2 regions of the Methylotenera sp. E1MeOHC1 genome follow, and region 1 is predicted to be linked to the other one. Evidence: riboswitches for the same ligand, from Rfam matches in the RefSeq annotation. Region 1 holds a riboswitch; the other holds the start of a gene.
The links. A riboswitch is a leader RNA that binds a small molecule or an ion and turns the genes downstream of it on or off. The one in region 1 is predicted to bind cobalamin.

Region 1 (11,404 bases):
CAATTTCAGTTTCGTTTAATTGCGAAGTGTCACGGCTTACAATCATGCTAATGGCACGCCTTGCCTGTTGCAGGTTGCCCTCTGATAGCGGTGCATGCACTTGCAGTGCATGCTGGCTGAGGCTTTGTGCGCCGATGGCCAAATAAAGCAAAGCAACATCGGCGACCCATGCAAATGGGGTATGGCGAGCTAGGTAGCTGATGGCGGTAAACGGTAGTAATAGTAATAACCAAGCGCTTAGTCCAGCCAAACGGGCAAGGCATGGTCGCATGTTTTGGTTGAGCACATGTTCTATTTTGTTTGCCATCCAGCCAAAGCCAACGAGTGGGTGCCAGCGCTTAGGCTCGCCTAGTAGAGCATCTAACAGAACAGCAGTAATTACCGCTAGGGCTGTGCTATAGGCGCTGATGATGGGATAATAATCAAATGACATTTAAATCACTTATGGTTCAGGGAACGACATCAGATGCCGGTAAAAGTACGCTAGTTGCAGCGATATGCCGTGTATTGTATCGCAGAGGTGTACGTGTTGCCCCATTCAAGCCGCAAAATATGGCGTTAAATTCAGCGGTGACGGTAGATGGTGGCGAGATAGGGCGTGCGCAGGCTGTGCAGGCACAAGCTTGTGGGTTAGCGCCACATACCGATATGAACCCAGTGCTGCTTAAGCCTAACTCGGATACTGGCTGTCAGGTGATTGTGCACGGCAAGGTGGAATGTAACTTAGAGGCGGTGGGTTACCACGCCTACAAGCCGATCGCGATGCACGCCGTGCTGGCTTCTTGGGAGCGATTAAAGTCGCAATACGAGTGTGTAGTGGTAGAAGGCGCGGGCAGCCCGGCTGAGATTAACCTGCGTGACCGTGATATTGCTAATATGGGCTTTGCCGAAGCGGTAGATTGCCCAGTGATTTTAATTGCAGACATTGACCGCGGCGGTGTATTTGCGCACATTGTAGGCACCATGGCCTTGCTTTCTGAAAGTGAGCGGGCGCGCGTGATAGGCTTTGTGATTAACCGCTTTCGTGGCGATATCGCCTTATTGCAACCAGGGCTGGACTGGCTTACGCAGGAAACTGGTAAACCGATATTAGGCGTATTGCCGTATTTGCATGGTTTGCATATCGAGGCCGAGGATTCCGTACCTGTTAGCCAGCAGGTCGCAGGGGGAGCTAAGAATGGGCGCTTGAAAGTTGTGGTGCCGGTTTTACCACACATCAGTAATCACACTGATTTTGACGCACTGCGTTTGCACCCTCAGGTGGATTTTCAATTCGTTAAGATTAGCGAGGCAATTCCGCAAGCAGACCTGATGATATTGCCTGGTAGCAAAAACGTACGCGGCGACCTTGAATTTTTACGCGCCAATGGATGGGAGCAAGCGCTCACTCGCCATTTACGCTATGGCGGCAAAGTCTTAGGCATTTGTGGCGGCTTTCAGATGCTGGGTCGCGTTATCCATGACCCTTATGCCATAGAAGGTGACGCAGGCTCCAGCTCTGGCTTGGGTTGGCTGGAGATGGAAACTACCTTAGAGCAAACCAAGCAATTGAAGCAGATTGCGGGGCATTTGGCGTTTGCGGATGCGCAAGTCGCTGGCTACGAAATTCATATGGGGGTGACAACAGGCGCTGCACTCAACACGCCGGCACTCCATCTTGAAAGTCGGCCAGAAGGGGCGATGTCGCCTGACATGCAAATTGCCGGCACCTATTTGCACGGCTTGTTTGACCACAAAGAAGCATGTGCGGCTTGGCTGGCGTGGGCAGGCTTGCAGACCGAGCAGCACTTTGATTATGAGCAGCTTAAAAATGACGAGCTGAATCGTTTGGCCGATTGCGTAGAGCAGCATTTGGATTGGAACGCGATAGGGCTGCCAGCTTAGGTTTCTAAGTGATTGCGTGGTTTTTATACCTGACTTATATCTGTAAGCAGCGTACGGTTTTAGAGAAACTACTCGTGAGTAGTTTTTATCGCTTGCTCTAATGTCAGCTAGTAGATGGCATCAGGCAACTCGCATCTTCTTGATATTTCTATATAAACTTGACTTTACCCACCTAAAAATCTAAACTGCGGCGATTAAGGTTTAGCTAGAGTTTCACTCTGGTTGATTAATAGGGAATCTGGTGCGGTGCATTTGACGTGAAAGTCTTTGTGCTTATTCCAGTACTGCCCCCGCAACTGTAATCGGATAGTCTGTTCGCACCCTTAGCCACTGAGTCGTTAGATTTGGGAAGGCAGCGAGTCAGGCCGCAACCCGAGAGTCAGGAGACCTGCCTTGATGTAGTCGTAATGTTTGAATTAGGGCGGGGCGTCCTGAGTAAAAAAGCAAAATAGTTATTTTGCCTATACATTAATATATATCCCAGCAGTACCTATTACTGAACCCATAGTTAATTTGCGCCACCAGCAAATGTTGCTTCTGATACGCGTTTGACGCATAAGTTAGTGCGCAACGTGCAGAGGCATACGATGATAGGGTCACATAAGTGCTGCGGATGACTATATTCACTGTCCCACTCCTATTCAAATGCTACCACTGCAATACGTACATGGCGGTTGGTCATGTTGAGTTGAATGAGTATCAGGGAGTATAAAAATAATGCTTAGAAGCAATCAATTAATCACGGCAGCTGTTTTGGCTGCGCTACCACATCTGGCTTTGGCGGATGATGTAGCAGTAGAACTCAAGGAAGTTAACGTTGAGTCTACATGGGATCATGGCAATGCACTTAACCTTAACCAGCCCAGTAGCACAGCGAGTAGACTAGGCCTGAATGCGATTGAGATTCCAGCCAGTACAGAAACGCTGGACATAGAAACTATCCGTATGCGTGGTGATATTAATATCCATGAAGCGGTTTCTCGCACTACCGGTATTTCGGATATTAGCAACCTTGGCTCTGGTGTAGCGTACTCAGCACGTGGTTTTACCGGTAACGATTCTGTAGGCCAGGCTGAAGACGGTATTCGTTTGCTTACTGCTGCAAGTACCCTGACTTACCCTTCAGATACTTGGGGCTACCAACGGGTTGAAGTATTACGTGGCCCAGCTTCGGTCATGTTTGGTGATGGCACGGTGGGTGGCATCGTTAATAGCATACGTAAAGCGCCTAGTCGTGACAGCTCTGTGCAGGCACTGGTTGGTACCGGTTCGCGCGGGGAATATAGGGCAGCTGTCGGTGGCACCGGTGCTGTAGGTGAAATTGGCGCATTTAGAGTCGATGCTTCGGTCACTGGCGGCAATGGTTATGTAGACCGTGGTGAGCATGATAGCCAAAAAATCATGACCAACTTGCTACTTAGCCCTACAGATAAGCTACGCATTAATTTTACCTTTGACCACTCAGATGAGTCACCGACCCGCTATACCGGTATTCCATTACGTAATGGGCGTATAGACTCATCTTTACGTAAAGAAAACTACAACATTAGCGATGATAAACAAAGCTTCACTGAAGACCGTTTACGTGCAAAAGTTGAATGGGAGTTATCGGATGCGCTTAAATTAAGCAATGTGAGCTATTGGTTTAATGCGCATCGTCATTGGCGCAATGTAGAGTACTTTTCGATTGATAACGCCACCAATACCGTTGACCGCTCTGGTTACACTGAGATTAAGCATCAGCAGAAACAAATTGGTAACCGCTTTGCGTTGACTTCAATTGCAGATGCTTTTGGGCATAAAAACCGTTGGTCTGCAGGCTATGAAGTGGCGCGCGTAGATTTTAAATATTTTGACAATTTCTATAATGATAACGACCCTAGCAGTAACGTTGCTATCAAGAACTTTGCTCCTGGTTACTTCCAGACCATAGACCCGACTGCGCTCGACTTTGTGTCTAAAACCGTACAACAGTCTTTATTTGTAGAAGATGCCTTTGATGTGACCAATCAGCTTAAGTTAAGCGCTGGTTTGCGTCAGGACTGGATTAATGTAGACCATGAGAGCCGCTTGACTACGGCGAGTACTGATAAAGATTACTCACCGTTTTCTTACAGGTTAGGTGCGGTTTACCAAACTACGCCAAACACAGCATTCTATGGTCAGTATAGTCAGGGTTCTGACCCGGTATCGTCTATCGTGACGTTACGGCCTAGAAATGGCGCGTTTAAACTGACTTCAGCGCAACAAACTGAATTTGGTATTAAACACGCGTTACCTGAGGGTAAGGGCGAGCTTACTTTTGCCGTTTACCATATCGCAAAAGATGACATTATCACCCGTGACCCAAGTAACCCAACGCTCAGAGTGCAGGGCGGTAAGCAGTCATCACGCGGGGTTGAGCTATCAGCAACCTTGTTCCCAGTGAATCACTGGCGTACAGATTTGAATATGGCTTTGCTTGATGCGCGTTACGACGAGTTGGTTGAGGCTGTTGGTGATCCTGCTGTTAGCGTTTCGCGTGCCGGTAAAACGCCAACCGATGTGCCTGAAAAAATAGCCAATGCTTGGGTTTATTATCAACAAGCAAGCTGGGAGGCTGGCGTAGGCGCACGCATGGTAGGTAAACGCTATGCAAATAATGCCAACACTTCTACCATGCAAGGCTATACGGTTTATGATGCGAGCATAGCATGGCGTGTTCACCCAAAGGCTACGCTGAGAGGCAATTTGCGTAACCTGACCAATAAACTGTATGCGCCGGTTTCATACGATACGCAGCAGTTTATTTTGGGCGAATCTAGGCGTGTAGAGCTTACCGCTGAGTTGTCTTTTTAAGCACTAAGTTTGGTATTAATCACTAGGTTTGGTAATGATTTAACTATAAAGTTGTGATGTGAAATTACGTTATTTACATCTGATACATCGCTGGCTAGGGATAGGACTAGGGCTGTTTGTCTTGCTTTGGTTCTTATCTGGCCTAGTGATGTTATTTGTTGCTTATCCGCAACTGACTCAAGCTGAGCGGCTAAACCGTTTGGATAGCTTGCAGTTGCAGCAGGTAAAGCTTAGTGCCGCACAGGCATGGGTGTTAACGGGTAAACTGGGTCAACCAGAAAGCGTTAGGTTGGCCATGCGTGGGCATCGACCTACTTACTATTTTTTGCAACATGGGCAATGGCTAGCGATATGGGCTGACGCGAACAATGTTGCACCCAATGTTGCACCTGGCGAGTCTATTCCTGACGAATCTATTCAAGTTTCAAAAGCAGAAGCGATCAATGCTGCTGAACAATATCAAGGTCAAGCAAAAGCAACAGAGGCGCTCTTGCTTGATCATGACCAATGGTCTATTTCATCTAGTTTGAATGGGCATCGACCTCTATATCGTGTTGCACTCGATGATGCTGATGCTACTGAACTGTATGTTTCTAGCCATACCGGTGAGGTAGTGCTGGATACACAGGGCGCTGAGCGTGCGTGGAATTGGCTGGGTTCAGTGATTCACTGGGTTTACTTTACGCCTTTACGTATGGAGCGTGAGCTTTGGCGGCAGGTTGTACTGTGGCTAGCTTTTGCTGGGGTGGCGCTGGCTAGTTTGGGTTTATGGCTAGGTGTGCAACGTATACGTATTAATCGTCGCTACAGTAATGATAGGGTTACGCCGTACCGTGGCTGGGCACGCTGGCATCATATTGTCGGTTTAAGTGCGGGTGTTTTTTGCATTACTTGGTTATTTAGCGGTTGGCTTTCTTTAACGCCATTCGGTTGGTTTTCAGATAGATCTTTGCGTGCGGAAGAAGCTGAGCACTGGGCAGGTGGCACACCTAATGTGCAAGACATGAGGCTACCTGTGTCGGCATTTGCCACACGCTTGACTGGCACTGATATTAAAGAGATAGAGTGGCTGAAGTTTGCCGGCAATACTTACATTTTGGCAAAAGCTGCAGAGCAGGAGTCGCTTGTTGATCGTCAATCTGGCGTGCCAGTGGCAGGGTTCTCGGCAGCCATATTGCAGGCGCAGGCTGCTAAGTTAGCGCTTCATGCGCAGATTACATCAGCGCACTGGCTGACCAGCGGTGATTTATATTTCAATCAGGACGCACAAAAAACACCACGGGTATTACGTGTTGCATTTGCAGATGCCTTAAATACTACTTTTTACATAGATGCACGCACTAGCAAGATACTCGTGTCACAGGATAGTTACAGTCGTACTTATCGCTGGCTGTTTAATGGCTTGCACCGTATCGATATTCCGCCATTGGGTGACAGATTGCTGGCGCGTAGAATCACCATTTTTGTGCTGTCGGCAGGCGGGGTGTTACTCACAATAGCAGGTATCGTGCTAGGTTGGCGCAGAGTTCGTAGAAAGTGGGCGCAAGCCGTAGTCGCTGGTAATCGATAGTAACTAAAAGTAACCTAGAGCGCTCGGTAAAGTTAATTAAGGCTTATAGTCAAACAGCGTTTATAGCACTTTAACCGTTTGCCCCAAGCACTCTACAACTTGCCCTGAGCGTATTTTTGCAGTGCGTCTAGTTTCAATATTGCCATCCACCGTAACGATGCCATCGCTAACCATCACTTTGCCTTGGCCGCCGCTATTGGCAATGCCTGCAAGTTTTAGTAGGTTACAAAGTTCGATAAACTCACCTTGTAGTTCAAAAGTCGTTGTTTCCATATTTATCCTTTAAATAGTTACCCTTTAAGGGTAAGCGGCAGGCCTGCTGCAATAAAGCTAACTTGATTAACGCATGCAGCGACTGCTTGGTTAAGGCGGCCTTGTTCGTCTTGAAACTGACGGTTAATCTCACCTAAGGGCACGATGCCCATGCCTACCTCATTGCTGACCAGCAATATAGTCCCTTCCAGCTTGGGTAGGGTCTCTAATAGCGTGTTGCGTTCATGTTGCCAGTCTAAACCCTCTGGTCGGTCGCAGTCTGGGCAAATGCATTGCGCCAGCCAAAGTGTGAGGCAATCTACAATAATGCAGGTGTCCGCTTTGGCATGGGTTTGCAACGCTTCTGCTAAGTTAAAAGACTGCTCTACCGTTGCCCAATGCGCTGGGCGACGAGTTTTGTGCTGGTCAACGCGTGTGCCAAACTCTGTATCGTACACTTGTGCCGTGGCAATATAAGTGACCGGCTGGCCAGATGCCAAAGCCAGTTTTTCTGCGAAGGCGCTTTTGCCTGAGCGTGCGCCGCCTAAAATAAGGTGTGTAGCCATGTTAGTTCCTATTGTTGCTGTGTACTAAAGCCCATTGCTGGATAATAGCCTGCACTTGCTGCAAACCGTGGGTAATCAGTGACGGCCCAGGCTGCAGAATATCCGCCGATTTAATTTCAAATACCAAGCCGTTTTTTACTGCAGGGATGCTATGCCAGTCCTCTCTGGCGATCACCTGTTCAGGCTGAAATTTCTTACCACACCATGAGCCGATAATGATGTCAGGCTGGCGCTCTATCACTTGGCTGGCTTGTACCGTTCTGTCTTTTGCACTGTGAAACTGGGATAGCTCCGGGAAGCAGTCCTTGCCGCCAGCGATTTCAATCAGTTCAGCCGCCCATTTGATACTGCAAATCATAGGGTCGTTCCACTCCTCAAAATATACAACAGGTTTTGCTGGCAATTGAGATGCCATATCTTTTGCCTGTTGTATCGTGTGCTCTAGTTCGGCAATTAGTTTAAACGCTTTATCCGAGGCGCCGACTAGGCTGCCCACGGTGGTAATCATGTTAAGCATTTGTGCAATCGAGCGCTGGTTAAAGATATGTACTTCTACGCCAGCGCGAATCAGAGATGCTGCAATATCCGCCTGCAGGTTGGAGAAGCCAATCACTAAGTCAGGCTTGAGATCTAATATTTTATCAATCTTAGCACTGGTAAAGGCGGCGATTTTGGGTTTTTCTTGGCGTGCAATGGCTGGGCGGGTGGTAAAGCCAGAGATGCCGACAATGCGCGCCTGTTCACCTAGCAGGTACAGTACTTCTGTGGGCTCGGTAGTGAGGCATACAATACGTTGCGGGTACCTCATTCTGTACTTTTCCACTGATTTTCCATCACCATATCCGCAAGCGGTTTGGCTTGTTTCCAGCCGGTTTCTATCAGCATCGGCTCTTTGTAAAAGGAGTTTACGTGGCCTAAGCATAAAATGGCCACTGGCTTAGCACCTGTTGGCATATTGAGTAAGGCACCTAATTCTACAGGGTCAAAAATAGACACCCAGCCCATGCCCAGACCCTCAGCGCGTGAGGCCAGCCACATGTTTTGTATGGCGCAGCTGACGGAGGCAATATCCATCTCAGGCAAGGTTCTGCGGCCAAAAATGTGTTCTTCGCGTTTGTCGCATAAGGTCACTACCATTAGCTCGCCACACTCTAATATCCCTTCTACTTTTAAGCGCAGGAACTCAGCCATGCGTGCAGTGTTTTCATGGTCACCAATCGCTTGCGCGGTATTAATCCGCTCTTTATCGACCAATTGGTGAATTTGACGGCGCGTATTGATATCTGTAATCCGAATAAAGCGCCACGGCTGCATTAGGCCTACGCTGGGCGCATGGTGCGCTGCATGCAGAATCTTGGTGAGTGTTTCTGGGGCAACTGGGGTCGGCAGAAAGTGGCGCATATCACGGCGCTCTGCAATGACGCGATAAATCGCCTCTTTCTCATGTTCTGGGTAACTAAAGTCTTGCATTAGGGCTTACCTTTGGGACCTTTGCCCACTTCTGTATCCGCTGCGGATTCAATCAAAAACAACTTGCCGGTTTTCGGGTCGCGATATACTTGCCCGATAGCGTCATAGCCATTGCCAGCGCTTTGCTCGCCAGTGGCTGGGGCGTCGATTTCCCGCCCTTTATTCACTTCTTGCGGGCGGGTGAGGGTAGATTGCTGTCCAGCGCTGAGTGCTGCTAATAGGCCGCAAGCAAACACCAGCATCACGTCCACCAAGTTCACCAAACTTGCACGTGGGTCTTCGTCTTCGTGGTTAAAACGACCATTTAAACGACTATCTAGAAGGTTCTTTTTTTGCATGATTTTGTTGTAGCTGAATAATCTGGGTAGTTTATTGCGCTTGTTCTGTTTCAAGCGACACTAATACATCCTCGTACCAGCGGCGGCGGCATTTGCCTATCACTAAGCCAATAATGCCTGCTAGCAAGCCTAACACCGTGGCATCAAATGCCGTGGTAACGGCTTGCGCAAGTAATGACGGGTTGCCTTGGCCTAATGCGGCTAGCCCAGGCCCTAATGGGATAATGGTGGCCATTAAACCGAGCATGGGCGGTATGCGAGCTAAAAAGTCTGCACGTTCTAGGCGTTTACGCGCCACCCTCAGCACAGCCTGCTCGCCAGCATTACGCAGTTGTTTGAGGCCAAATAAGCGCTCACCAATGGCTAAGCCAGCTTCTAACACGGCTATCACTACAGCCGCGACTAAGATGACAATCACAGGCTCTAATAGCCAGGTAATGGCGCTATGCAGCGAGTTTAAGTTAATAGACATATGATTTTCCCATAGTAATCTTGACGTTTCTTATGCTGTAGGCTTTCGTGTGCCAAACCACAGGCCTAGTGCAAAAATAGGCAGGAGTAACAGTATCCAAGCGAGGTTGTCTTTAACCGTTGCAACTGTCAGTTCATAAGCTTGCACTGCTTTGTTGGGCTGTGCTTTTGGTGCAGGCTTTGCGGCACTTGCTTGTGGTTGCGCTGCGGTTGTTTTGCTCACGGCTTTGTGAGGGCTGGACTTTGATGCGTCATTAAGCTGACTTGATTGTGCTGGGTGTTGTGCAGTATCCGTTACTGGCTTGCCGTAACCGCGTGCCTTTGCTAGCACCTGAGCCAACCCTGCCTTATCTTCAGCATTGATATGTTGCCCCATCCAGTCCCATAGCGGGTGGTTAGGTGAGGTGTGGCCGCTGCCCGGCAAGCCATTTTTAATGACCAATTTAGCTAGGGTTTGAGATAGCTGTTGTGCGCTGGCCGTATCAGGTTTCCAAAATCCTTTTTGTGCCGCAACCAGCATTAACGCCACCATGTTGGCTTTGACTTGTGCGTTATGACCTTGCTCTAAAAATTGATTTAGCCCCAGTTTGAGGTCGTCATCAATGTAGACGCGTTTAACTTCATTCCACGCCCAGTCTTTAATGATATCCGGGCGGGTGACTTGCCAGCCCCATAAGTTTTCCAGAAAGGCTTGATTCATGGTGCGCGCGCCGGCGTAGCCGTGGCTCATGAGTGGTTTAATCCATGACGGGTTTAAGTAACGCCCACGCAGTTCCATCAGTAATGCAGACTCTAGCGGCTCATCCGTAAAGCCTTTTTGGTCGGCATGGTTCAAAATACGTGCTTGCGGTTTGTTGCCGGTAATGGTTTCTATCGCCAGTGACAGGCCGCCTAAGTAATCAAAAGCATCGTTGTTATCCATTAAGCCATACAGATTAGAAGCGCGACCGTGGTAGGTAGTGCCAATGTTATGTAAGGAGGTATCAAATGCCTCGTGTGCAGGCTCGCCCTGTGCATCTACAGCGTAGGCGTGTCCCATGCGTTGCAAATAAGCGCGGCCGATTTCGTTACGGTTTTGCCATGCACCAGAGCGCTCTGCTAAGCTATTCACACCAGCACCATACGCACCTGGTGCATCACCGAAGATACGCCATGCCGCTTCACGCCCTGCTTGCTCGGCCGGCATGCCTTGCGCTAACAGCGCTTGCGTGCGTTTTACCCAGTGCATGGCTACACCGTTGGTCGCCATTGATTCGCTGCCACGTGTGTAGTGGGCGAGTGGTTTTAAGGCTGAGTCTAATGCAGGTGCTAAGTCTGGATGCGCCTGCAACACACTTTGTGCTGAAGCCGCCAGCGCCATTCTGCCGCCAATATCAATCCATTGCATCAGATTAGGGTAAAGGTCACGGAATAAGCCGGAAGTGGTGACGATGACGTCATAGCGTTTAGTACCTGTACTTGTTTGCTTGTTAGTCTCAGACTCAGACGATTGCGCTAGCTGCATTTTTTGCACAATGCCGCGCGAGTTCCATTCTGGTGTGATGCCCATCAGCGATAAAATAAAACTCACCATTACGCCTTCATCACGCACAGCATCCGATGCCCATAAAATGACACCCTCACTTTTGGTAATGTCATCACGGTTACGCACGTTGGCCGCCATGTTAAACCCTAGCTGAAAGCCAAGCGGGGTAGGTAGCACATCGCCATCAAGCGCATGGAAGTTACGTCCTGTCGGCAGCGATTCAGGTGAGCGTAGCGGGTCATTGCCTTTGCCCGGTTCAATAAAACCACCCACCAAACCATGTAGCAGCGCTTGCATTTCCAATTTGGGCGAGGCAATTAAGTTGTCACGTATACGCGTACTAATATTTTCTGGCTTATTTTGCGCCATAGAATCTAACATCAGCTGCAATGAAGCATCAGACCACGGGCGACCAAACACATGTAAACCATGCGGCATAAATTTTTCTTGCAGTTTGGTCAGATAATGTCCAACCTCATGCGCTAAGAGG
Region 2 (11,404 bases), 710 kb from region 1:
AAATTGCAAGTCATGCGGTGTTACATAAAACGGCAGAAGATGCGGTTTTAATTGACCCAAGCACAAGTAAAAAAGAGCTCATCATATTAGTAGTTGGTGAAACTGCCCGTGCAGACCGCTTCTCATTAAATGGATATAAGCGAGAAACCAACCCATTGCTCGCCAAAGAAAACCTTGTAAGCTTTAGTAATGTCAGCTCATGCGGGACATCTACCGGCGTCTCTGTGCCATGCATGTTTTCATCTTTAGGGCGAGATAAGTACGATAAAGAAAAAGCGCTTGAGCAAGAAAATGTATTAGACGTTCTGAAAAAAAATGGTATTGAGGTGCTGTGGCGCGACAATAACTCAGACTCTAAAGGAGTTGCCACCAGAGTTAAATATGAGGACTTTAAGTCGCCAACGCTCAATCCAACTTGCGAAGGTGAGTGTAGAGATATCGGTATGTTAAGCGGGCTTGATAAGTATATTGAGGCGCACAAATCTCAAGACATGATGATTGTATTGCACCAAATGGGCAATCACGGCCCTGAGTACTATCGCAGATACCCCAAAGCATTTGAACGCTTTAAACCTGCCTGCCAAACTGGTGAGTTGAGAGATTGCTCTAAACAGGAAATTGATAATGCTTATGACAATGCAATTTTATATACGGATTATTTTTTATCCGAAGTGATTAGTTTTCTCAAAAAATACGACAGCACGCACGAAACAGCAATGCTTTACATCGCAGATCATGGTGAGTCTTTAGGTGAACACGGCATTTACCTACATGCCGCACCGTATATGATGGCGCCTAAAGAGCAAACGCATGTTCCAGCCATTGTATGGGCCGGGAAAAGCTTTGATTATCGCTTGGATGATATTAAATCGTATCAAGACCATGCGCTGAGCCATGACGATTTATTTTGTACTATACTGGCTTCGTATGAGTTAGATTCACACATATGTGCAGCCAAAAAAGGCATTTTCTCTAAAAATACCGCGTTAAAATCAGCGGCTATCTCTGACAATCATGCAGAGAGGAAACTAAATTAATTCACCATGGAACGCTGGGTTCTATACGCTATTATCTCCATGCTGTTTGCAGGCTTTACTGCCGTCATTGCAAAACAGGGCTTAACTGGCATTTCTGCTGAGCTTGGTTTAACGCTAAGAACACTGTTTGTTTGCGCATTTATTATTTTGTTTGGTCTGCTTGCCGTCACACCGGCTGAAATTAAAAACCTGCAAAAACATCATTATATCTGGCTGGCACTATCCGCCCTCACCACTGCCGGCTCTTGGATTTTTTATTACAAAGCACTGAAAATGGGGGATGTAGCAACGGTCGCTCTGATTGATAAAGGCAGCGTGGTTGTCACCGTGATATTGGCATGGCTGCTATTTAAAGAAGTTATCACCTTACGCATGATGATAGGCGCAGTATTAATTATTGCTGGCATCATCACGATTGCAAAAAAATAATAGAATCACCACAACCTAATCCTAAGGCTGACCAAAATTGACTAGAGCGCATAGCTGACGTGAGCCTCTACCCCACTGCAAAGCTTAATCCCCCTTCAATTAACTGACTAAAGCACAAGAGACTTAAAATCTCTTGTGCTTTTGCAATCTAATCAAGCTAAAAAAGCCAATTAAAAAAATCCTTATAAAACATAGGTATGGAAATTTAAAATAAATAATATCTATATATTGTGCTTTTAATATTGAAATCACCCACTATGTTGCGTTATAGTGCTTGCACACGGTTCTTATTTTTCAGTCGAAAATTAAGATAATAGGGAATCCGGTGCGAAGTTTGACCTAGCGCAAACATCAATACCGGGGCTGCCCCCGCAACTGTAATCAGAGAGTTATTTTGTATTTCTCGCCACTGAATTTTGATTAATTAAAATTTGGGAAGGCTAGCAAAATGATGATGACCTGAGAGCCAGGAGACCTGCCGTAGACATTTTCACGCTGCACTTGTGTGAATACTTTTATAACGTTTGAGGCGGGGTGTCCTCGGCAGATGGGTAGACTCAATCTATCCGCCATGCTGGTCTTTGTTTGGCGTATTTTTCTATTGTAGAAGATGCTCGCCTATAAAGCGTACCTGCCCTTTATTAAAAAAGGGAAATCTAAATGGATGACATAAAACCATCTTCAAGTACTGACTCAGTACAATCTACACTACTGCCTATGTTGCAGGTAATTCGCCGTAATGGTGCCGCGGTAACATTTAATTTAGACAAAATTGCTATCGCGATCACTAAAGCCTTCTTGGCGGTTGAAGGTAACCAAAGTGCCGCATCACAGCGTGTACGTGACCAAGTTAACACATTGAGCCAAATCGTTAATAACGCATTAATTCGCCGCTTACCAGCTGGTGGTTCTATCCATATTGAAGACATTCAAGACCAGGTTGAACTAGCCTTGATGCGTAGCGGCAATCACGACGTAGCACGTGCTTACGTGCTTTACCGTGAGAAACGCAATGCTGAACGTGCCGCAGAAAAAGCGACGACTAGTGAACCTAGCCATGCGCTGAATGTGAATATTGACGGTAAATTAGTGCCGCTTAACATTAAACAGCTAAACGACATGGTGGCAGAAGCCTGTCTGAATCTGGGCAACGAAGTAGATGTGAACCTCGTTGTAGAGCAAGCAGTGCGTGATTTATATGATGGCATTCCATTTAGCGAAGTATATAAAGCGCTGATTTTATCTGCGCGTAGCTTGATTGAAACTGAGCCAGCTTACAATTATGTAACAGCGCGTTTGCAGCTGGATTTAGTGCGAGCTGAAGTATTAGGCGAGCGCGTAAGCCATGCTGAAATGGATACGTACTATGTGGAATACTTCCCACGCTATATCAAAATCGGTATCGGCTCAGATTTGTTAGACCCACGTTTGGCACAGTTTGATTTGGGTAAACTGGCCGCAGCTTTGGTTAAAGAGCGCGATTTCCAATTTAGTTACTTAGGTATTCAAACTTTATATGACCGCTACTTCTTGCATATTGAAGAGCGTCGTATCGAACTACCGCAAATCTTCTTTATGCGCGTGGCGATGGGTTTGGCGATTAACGAGATTGACCGCGAAGCGCGCGCAATCGAGTTCTACAATGTATTGAGTACGTTTGACTTTATGAGCTCAACGCCAACTTTATTCAATGCTGGCACATTGCATTCACAGCTTTCTTCTTGTTACCTCACCACTGTGAGCGACGACTTGGACGGTATCTACCAAGGCATTAAAGAAAATGCTTTGCTGCAAAAATACGCAGGCGGGTTAGGTAACGACTGGACGCCAGTTCGCTCATTAGGTGCACGCATCAAGGGCACTAACGGTAAGAGCCAAGGCGTGATTCCATTCTTAAAAGTGGTGAACGACACGGCAGTAGCGGTAAACCAAGGCGGTAAACGTAAAGGTGCAGTATGTGGTTACTTGGAAACTTGGCATCTGGATATTGAAGAATTTTTAGACCTGCGTAAAAACACCGGTGATGATCGCCGTCGTACGCATGACATGAATACCGCGCATTGGATTCCAGATTTATTCATGCGCCGCGTGACTGAAGCTGGCGAGTGGACATTGTTCTCACCATCTGATGTGCCGGACTTGCATGACAAATACGGTAAAGCGTTTGAGGCGGCTTATGTGGAATACGAGCGTCGTGCGGATAATGGCGAAATCAAGTTGTTCAAGCGCGTGCCTGCTTTGCAGATGTGGCGCAAGATGCTTTCTATGCTATTTGAAACAGGCCATCCTTGGATTACGTTCAAAGACCCATGCAATATTCGTTCGCCACAGCAGCACGTGGGTGTGGTGCATAGTTCTAACTTATGTACAGAAATCACGCTGAATACTTCTGATACAGAAATCGCTGTATGCAACTTGGGTTCTGTGAACTTATTGCAACATTTAACAGAAGTTAACGGAAAGTTAGTGCTAGATAACGACAAATTGCAAGCCACGATTAAAGTCGGCATGCGCATGTTGGATAACGTGGTGGATATCAACTTCTACCCAGTGGGTAAAGCGCGCAACTCCAACACACGTCACCGCCCAGTGGGTATGGGCATCATGGGCTTTCAAAACTGCCTGCACGCAATGCGTATTCCTTATGCAAGTATGGAAGCGGTTGAGTTTGCCGACCGCGCCATGGAAATGGTGTGCTACAACGCGTACTGGGCATCAACCGTGTTGGCAGAAGAGCGCGGCCCTTACTCTAGCTTTAAAGGCAGCTTGTGGGATCAAGGCATCTTGCCATTAGATACATTAGATTTGTTAGCTAGTGAGCGTGGCGGCAATGTGGAAGTGGATAGAAGCAAGACATTGGATTGGGACGCTTTGCGTAGCCGCATCCAAAAAGTAGGTATGCGTAACTCTAATTGCGTGGCGATTGCGCCAACTGCGACGATTTCTAATATCGTCGGCGTATCTGCCAGCATTGAGCCTGAGTACCAAAACCTGTACGTGAAATCTAACTTATCTGGCGAGTTCACCATTGTGAATGAGCAATTGGTCAATGATCTGAAAGCACGTGGCTTATGGGATACCGTGATGGTGTCAGACCTGAAGTATTTTGATGGTTCATTGGCGCCTATCGAGCGCGTGCCAGCAGACTTAAAACAGCTTTATGCAACAGCATTTGATGTTGATCCAAGCTGGTTGATTGAAGCGGCAGCACGTCGCCAAAAATGGATAGACCAGGCGCAATCACTTAACCTGTATTTCGCAGTGCCTTCAGGCAAGAAGCTTAACGATACGTACTTATTGGCTTGGCAACGTGGCTTGAAAACGACGTATTACTTACGTTCATTAGGCGCAACAGCGGCAGAGAAATCGACTGGTAGTGGTGGCGAGTTGAATGCGGTTGCATCAAGTGCGCCAGAACCAGCGCCAAAGATGTGTTCGATAGATAACCCGGAATGCGAATCTTGTCAATAAGCAAGCGTCTGTGAGCCATCCATTGCTTTGTTACAACAATGCTCAAAGACTGCGCCGTACTATTTGTACTGTCTTGTCTTTTGCGCTTGTCGTGCCTCGCACTGAATAGCTCTCACTAGCTTGCTAAAAATGATGACGAAGAATTAAGGAAAAAACATGCTTTCATTTGAAGATGAAGTTTACGTAGAGCCAACTAAGCCACAACTGGCGCCAGTGCCAACACCAACCGCAGCGCCAGTAGCAGCAAACCAGCCGTCTATTTCAGGCCGTGTGAATGCCTCAGATAAGCGCATGATTAACGGCCAAACGGACGTGAATCAACTAGTGCCGTTCAAATACCATTGGGCGTGGGATAAATACTTGGCCGGTTGTGCCAATCACTGGATGCCGCAAGAAGTTTCCATGAGCCGCGACATTGCACAGTGGAAGGACAGCACTGCACTGACCGACGATGAACGTCTGATTGTTAAGCGTAATCTGGGCTTTTTTACCACAGCTGACTCATTGGCTGCGAACAATATCGTGCTGGGCACTTATCGCCACATCACTGCGCCAGAGTGCCGCCAATACTTGCTGCGCCAAGGCTTTGAAGAGGCGATTCATACACATGCCTATCAATACATCGTTGAGAGTTTGGGTTTAGACGAATCTGAAGTATTTAATGCTTACCAGGAAGTAGCGAGTATTAAAGATAAAGATGACTTCTTGATTCCATTCATCAATGTCCTGACAGACCCGGAGTTCAAAACCGGTACACCAGAGGCTGATCAACAACTATTGCGTTCATTGATTGTGTTTGCCTGCATCATGGAAGGTCTGTTCTTCTACGTAGGCTTCGTGCAGATTCTGGCACTTGGCCGCCAGAACAAGATGCAGGGCGCGGCTGAGCAGTACCAGTACATCTTGCGTGATGAGTCTATGCACTGCAATTTCGGTATTGATGTCATTAATACGATTAAGCTTGAGAACCCACATTTATGGACTGCTGAATTCCGTGAAGAGATTAAAGGCTTAATCCAACACGGTGTTGAGTTGGAATATCGTTACGCAGAAGCAACCATGCCACGCGGCGTGCTGGGCTTGAATGCCACCATGTTTAAGGAATACCTGCGCTTTATTGCCAACCGCCGTTGCCAGCAAATTGGTTTGGATGTGCTTTACCAAGGTGCGACCAATCCGTTCCCATGGATGAGTGAGATGATAGATTTGAAGAAAGAGAAAAACTTTTTTGAAACCCGTGTGACAGAATATCAAACGGGCGGCGCATTAAGCTGGGATTAATCTGGCGCCAAACTGGCAAGAATAGCCTTAGCTACACGGCTATTTTTGCCTGCACTCAAGGAGTAGCGCCTTTTTCTTTTAAGAGCGCTACTATTTTAGTATTACCTGCATCTTCAGCTAAGGCTAAAGCAGACTTACCGTTCTTACCACGCGCCAAGATATCAGCACCTCGTTCGATAAGTAGTTCAGCCACTTCAAACTGACCAGATGTGAGACTAAGCAATAAAGGCGTAAAACCAAGGCTATCCCGATCATTGATATAAGCCCCTCTTTTGATCAACATTTCTGCAATAGTTTTATAACCAGGCAATTGTTGACCACATACCAGTAAAAGCGGCGTCATGGTCTTGCGGTCATAAGCATTCACATCCGCACCTTTTTTGATCAGTATGCCCGCTATCACCGTGTAGCCTTTTTTTAAAGCAACCAACAGCGCGGGCGTGCCATCTGGATCTGAAATGTGGATATTGAAATTACTACGAACAAAGAGATCAACAGCCGCCTGATTACCTGTATGAATTGCCTGCAGAAACTGCTCTTCACTGCGCGCAATCCCTAGCCGCTCTAATTCTTTAATAGCAGCATCTATACCCTGGGCTTCGCGGATATGTTGAGACTGTCGCACTTGCCGCAGCCTGAGAATGTCTTCCATCACCTCTTTTGGGAAGCCCTGACGCCCGCCGCGAGAGTCAATAATCAGCTCACTGAAATAATCATGTATTTGTGGTGTAGACCACAGCTTCTCGATGCGCAACAAAATACGATCGAACTTATCTTCAAGGGCGTATGGGTAGTTCTCGCCGAGGTATTCAAAAAAAGGATGTTTAACAGACATAATGAATATAGTAACTTAATCTAGCTATTTAAATTGAGTGAGTTAGTAATGACTACCAACATCTCACAAAAATTCATTATAATCAATTTTTAATATGCTAAGCTAACAGCGTTGCATAGTTTACTCACGCGCTATTTCGTAAGTAAACGAAAGGATTATTTTGTTGAATTTCGAAGAAATGCATACAAGATTACCCGCTTACTATCGTTACCTGATTGCGATAGTGCTGTTCCTCATAGCCTTTTTTCTGCGTTTCATCATCGCACCAGCACAAGAAAATCTGGCTTACATCACCTTTTATTTGCCAACACTCATCAGCTTCTATCTACTTGGAACTGGCCCTGGCGCCTTGGTGGCTATACTTTCTGGCATAGCTGGCGAATACTACTTCGTGAAACCATTTGAAGTATTATTTAGCGCGCAAAAGAGCTATCTTCCACTCGTATTTTTCTCCTTAACATCTTGCCTGATTGGGTTAATCATCACGAGACTTAGCCACTACAGTGATGAACTCAAGCATGCCGAAGTCCGAGAGAAGTTCCGTAGCCATGTACTAGAGCTGATTACCAAAGGGGCGCCGCTACCTAATATACTCAGAGCCATCATCCTCTGGGTTGAACAAGAAAACCCAGCTATACGCGGCAGTATTATGCTGCTAGATTCTGAAGGTAAGCGCCTGTTGGCAACAGCCGCTCCTAACCTGCCTAGATTCTACGTAGCCGCAGTGAATAATCTAAGCATAGGCGAAGGCGTTGGCTCCTGCGGCACAGCAGCATTTACCGGCAAACGGGTCATTGTTGAAGATATACAAAACCACCCTTACTGGCGCTATTTTAGAGAGATTGCAGGCCAAGCAAGGCTTGGGTCTTGCTGGTCGGAGCCAATACGTTCAACGCAAGGCAAGGTACTAGGAACCGTCGCCATCTACCACCAGAATACATACCGGCCAACTGAAGCCAATATCATGCTGATTGAGCAAGCCGCATATCTCGCAAGTATTGCCATTGAAAAAAATCATAGTGAACTTGCCTTAAAGAAGAATGAAGAACGCTGGAGATTTGCTTTAGAGGGTGCAGGAGACGGGGTTTGGGAATATGATTTTCAAACAGGTAAAACTGAAGCATCCCCACGCTTAATGGAGATTTTGGGGTTAGATGCGAGCCTAACATCTGATGTTGAGAGGTTTCACCACTGGGTAGCGTACACCCACCCAGACAGCGTCACCAACACAATGATGGCGATACAGGCGATGAAAGATAACAAAACCGATCGCTACCAGATTGAACAGCAAAAGCTATGTGGAGACGGCTCTTACAAGTGGCTACTGAACCGAGGCATGGTGATCAGCCGCAACGATGAAGGAAAACCATTACGCATGATTGGCACCTCTACAGACATTACCGAGCGCAAACAGCTTGAAGAGGAGTTCAAACGCCAAGCACGTATTGATTTCCTCACTGGGGTCAGCAATCGCCGCTACTTCATGGAGCAAGCCGAACAAGAAATACAGCGCACCAATCGCTACGACACGCCACTCTCGTTCTTTATGCTGGATATTGACCTCTTTAAGCAGGTTAATGATACATACGGCCATAAATCGGGCGATACGGTGCTGAAAAGAATGGCTACGGTATGCCGTGAAACCTTACGTGAGATCGACATCATTGGCCGCGTAGGGGGCGAGGAGTTTGCTATTTTACTGCCCGAGACAGACAAAGCAGAAGCCGCCGAGGTTGCCGAGCGGCTACGTGCAGTACTTGCCAATGAAAAAGTACCAATGGAGGTTGGCATTCCCATTCAGTTCACAGTTTCAATCGGTGTAGCTTCCAGAATATCCAAGCAAGACAACATCGACATGCTACTCAACCTAGCAGATGAAGCACTTTATCAGGCCAAAAAGTACGGGCGCAATCGAGTCTACATTGCTATGCAATAAGCGGATTAACCAGAAGTGGAAACTAGAGGCTGACTAATAATTACACTAAACTCTTAATCCAGCTACTTGCAGGCACAGGTTTACTATACAAATACCCTTGGTGGACCACCACTGCCCTAGCATTCAAAAAATCTGCCTGCTCTTGCGTCTCCACCCCTTCAGCCACCACATTTAATTGCATATGTTTGGCAACTGCCAATACCGATTCAACTAAAGCCGCATCGTCTGGGTCATGCGGCGCATCCTGCACAAACGTTTTATCTATCTTCAACTCATGAATCGGCAAGCGTTTGAGATGACTTAGCGAAGAATATCCGGTACCAAAATCATCCAGAGAAAAGTGTATTCCCAGTAAAGTGAGCTCCGTCATTTTAGCAATCACCTCGCTGATGTTATCAATCACCAACCCTTCCGTCACTTCGAGCGTCAAATGGGTTGGGTCAGCGCCGGTATCCGCTAAAATTGTTTTAATGCTCGAAACAAAACCCCGCTGACGGAAGTGCCTTGGACTAATATTGACTGATACGCGAATCGGCAAACTGTAAATATCCTGCCTTGCCAAAATCCGGCAAGTTTCAGTGAGCACCCACACATCCACATCCACAATCAAATCTGTTTCTTCAGCCACAGGAATAAATAAAGAAGGCGGCACCAAGCCACGTTCGGGATGCTGCCAGCGCACCAAGGACTCAGCGCCAACCACCACACCGGCAGCGTTCACTTGCGACTGCAGATACAGCATTAACTCTCCGGCTGGAATGGCCAAGCGCAATTCACGCTCAATTTTGAAGCGCTGCTCAGCCACACTTGCCATTGACTGTTCAAACAAGATACTTTGATTGCCACCATTTTGCTTAGCACGATGCATGGCTGTATCCGCGCGGCGAAACACATCACCCGCATCATCTTCAATATTAATAGGGAAAGTGGCAATACCAATACTACCTGATGCAATCAACTCATCATCCCCCAGCTGAATTGGGAGCTTAAGCTGCAATCTAATTTTATCAAGCAGGTGGCTAACCATCGAGTCAATATCTGCTGTATTGCTTGCACCTTTCGGAATCAACACCGCGAATTCATCCGCAGACATTCTGGCTAGCATACCATCGGCTCCCACCAGCGGCTTTAGCCTATCGGCGATAAAACATAGCAGCATATCCCCCACCGCATGCCCACGCGCTTCATTCAGCGTTTTAAAACGATCTAGGTTTAATAAAATGAGTGCACCTTTGGAGCCAGTGCTTTTGCACTCCAATAAGGCACAATTAAGACGATCAATCTGCAATGATCGATTCGGTAAGCCGGTCAATGAATCGTAGTAGGCCAAACGGTGCAGCTCAACACGACCATGCTCTTTCTCTTCATAATCTTGAAAAAGCAGGCAAATTAGCATCGTTGCCACCGGATAAAACAAAATAATCGTGGGGCCCAACTGCTTATCAATCCAAACCCCAATGCCGCCAGGTAAATATAAAAACAGCAGCAGCATCACCACGTGCACTAGCAGGCCAGCACCTAATAGCGGTAGTGCCTTCAAAGAGCCGCCTACACTTTTCCGATAATAATAAAACGCAACACCGATTAAAGCAGCCACTACAGTGACGGCAACTCCGATATAAACACCGGCTCCACCAAGCCATATCCGGTATGCGCCGATAATAGACGCACTCAACGCAGCAACAAAAGGGCCACCAAACATCCCTGCAACAAACAAAACAATGGAGCGCCCATCAAAGATCACGCCATTACCGTACTGCACTGGTGTCATCATGCCAATCACACCGGCAATACCAAATAAAAGACCAAAAAATAACGGCTGCGTTAACGGATTTTTTTTATTACGGGAGGAGGTAACTTGGTAGATTGTTGTGAGCGCAACTAACAAAGCAGTATTGTGAATCAGCTCAATAAAAAACATGACACTCCCTTAAAGTAGATCAGACGAAATCAAGCTGCATATTAACTGATAAGATCACTAATAAATAAGCCGAACAAATAAAAATTAAGCTTTGCACACTCGCTTACTCCAACCAAGCACTTAAAAAAGCAGAAAAACCTCGCCTCAAGCCCTAGCTTGCTGCACATACCCGATTACGGCCAGACTGCTTTGCCTGATAAAGCGCCTTATCCGCTCGACTAAGCAACACATCGATATTGTCATCCGCTGACTCCACAGAAGACACGCCAATCGAGACCGTATACTGTACTGGCAAGCCATCCTTCATTGGCACTTCAGAGTCAGCAACCGACAGCCTTAAACGCTCAGCCACTTCCAGCGCCTCTGTGCGATTGGTTTCTGGCAGCAAAATAGCAAACTCTTCACCGCCTACGCGCCCAATAATATCAACCTCACGCAAGGTTTGGCGACATACATCTGCCAATTTTTTCAATACAATATCGCCAACTTTATGT

Region 2: it holds a riboswitch for cobalamin, as region 1 does, so the genes downstream of both, ACSSU7_RS11645 (ribonucleoside-diphosphate reductase subunit alpha) here and ACSSU7_RS08345 (TonB-dependent receptor) in region 1, are expected to answer to the same signal.

Annotation. Positions count from the first base shown of each region.
Region 1 covers NZ_CP196025.1:1,758,292-1,769,695, reverse strand. Annotated here, with positions in the region: gene cbiB (adenosylcobinamide-phosphate synthase CbiB) at 1-433, opposite strand, end outside; gene ACSSU7_RS08350 (cobyric acid synthase) at 445-1,884, shown strand; cobalamin riboswitch at 2,065-2,296, shown strand; gene ACSSU7_RS08345 (TonB-dependent receptor) at 2,602-4,722, shown strand; gene ACSSU7_RS08340 (PepSY domain-containing protein) at 4,781-6,292, shown strand; gene ACSSU7_RS08335 (RNA-binding S4 domain-containing protein) at 6,353-6,565, opposite strand; gene cobU (bifunctional adenosylcobinamide kinase/adenosylcobinamide-phosphate guanylyltransferase) at 6,583-7,110, opposite strand; gene ACSSU7_RS08325 (cobalamin-binding protein) at 7,112-7,918, opposite strand; gene bluB (5,6-dimethylbenzimidazole synthase) at 7,915-8,580, opposite strand; gene ACSSU7_RS08315 (DUF2149 domain-containing protein) at 8,580-8,918, opposite strand; gene ACSSU7_RS08310 (MotA/TolQ/ExbB proton channel family protein) at 8,950-9,390, opposite strand; gene ACSSU7_RS08305 (cobaltochelatase subunit CobN) at 9,421-11,404, opposite strand, start outside.
Region 2 covers NZ_CP196025.1:2,463,682-2,475,085, reverse strand. Annotated here, with positions in the region: gene ACSSU7_RS11655 (phosphoethanolamine transferase) at 1-1,037, shown strand, start outside; gene ACSSU7_RS11650 (EamA family transporter) at 1,044-1,466, shown strand; cobalamin riboswitch at 1,731-1,963, shown strand; gene ACSSU7_RS11645 (ribonucleoside-diphosphate reductase subunit alpha) at 2,127-4,937, shown strand; gene ACSSU7_RS11640 (ribonucleotide-diphosphate reductase subunit beta) at 5,094-6,218, shown strand; gene ACSSU7_RS11635 (ankyrin repeat domain-containing protein) at 6,274-7,053, opposite strand; gene ACSSU7_RS11630 (sensor domain-containing diguanylate cyclase) at 7,217-8,989, shown strand; gene ACSSU7_RS11625 (EAL domain-containing protein) at 9,030-10,910, opposite strand; gene ACSSU7_RS11620 (sensor domain-containing diguanylate cyclase) at 11,062-11,404, opposite strand, start outside.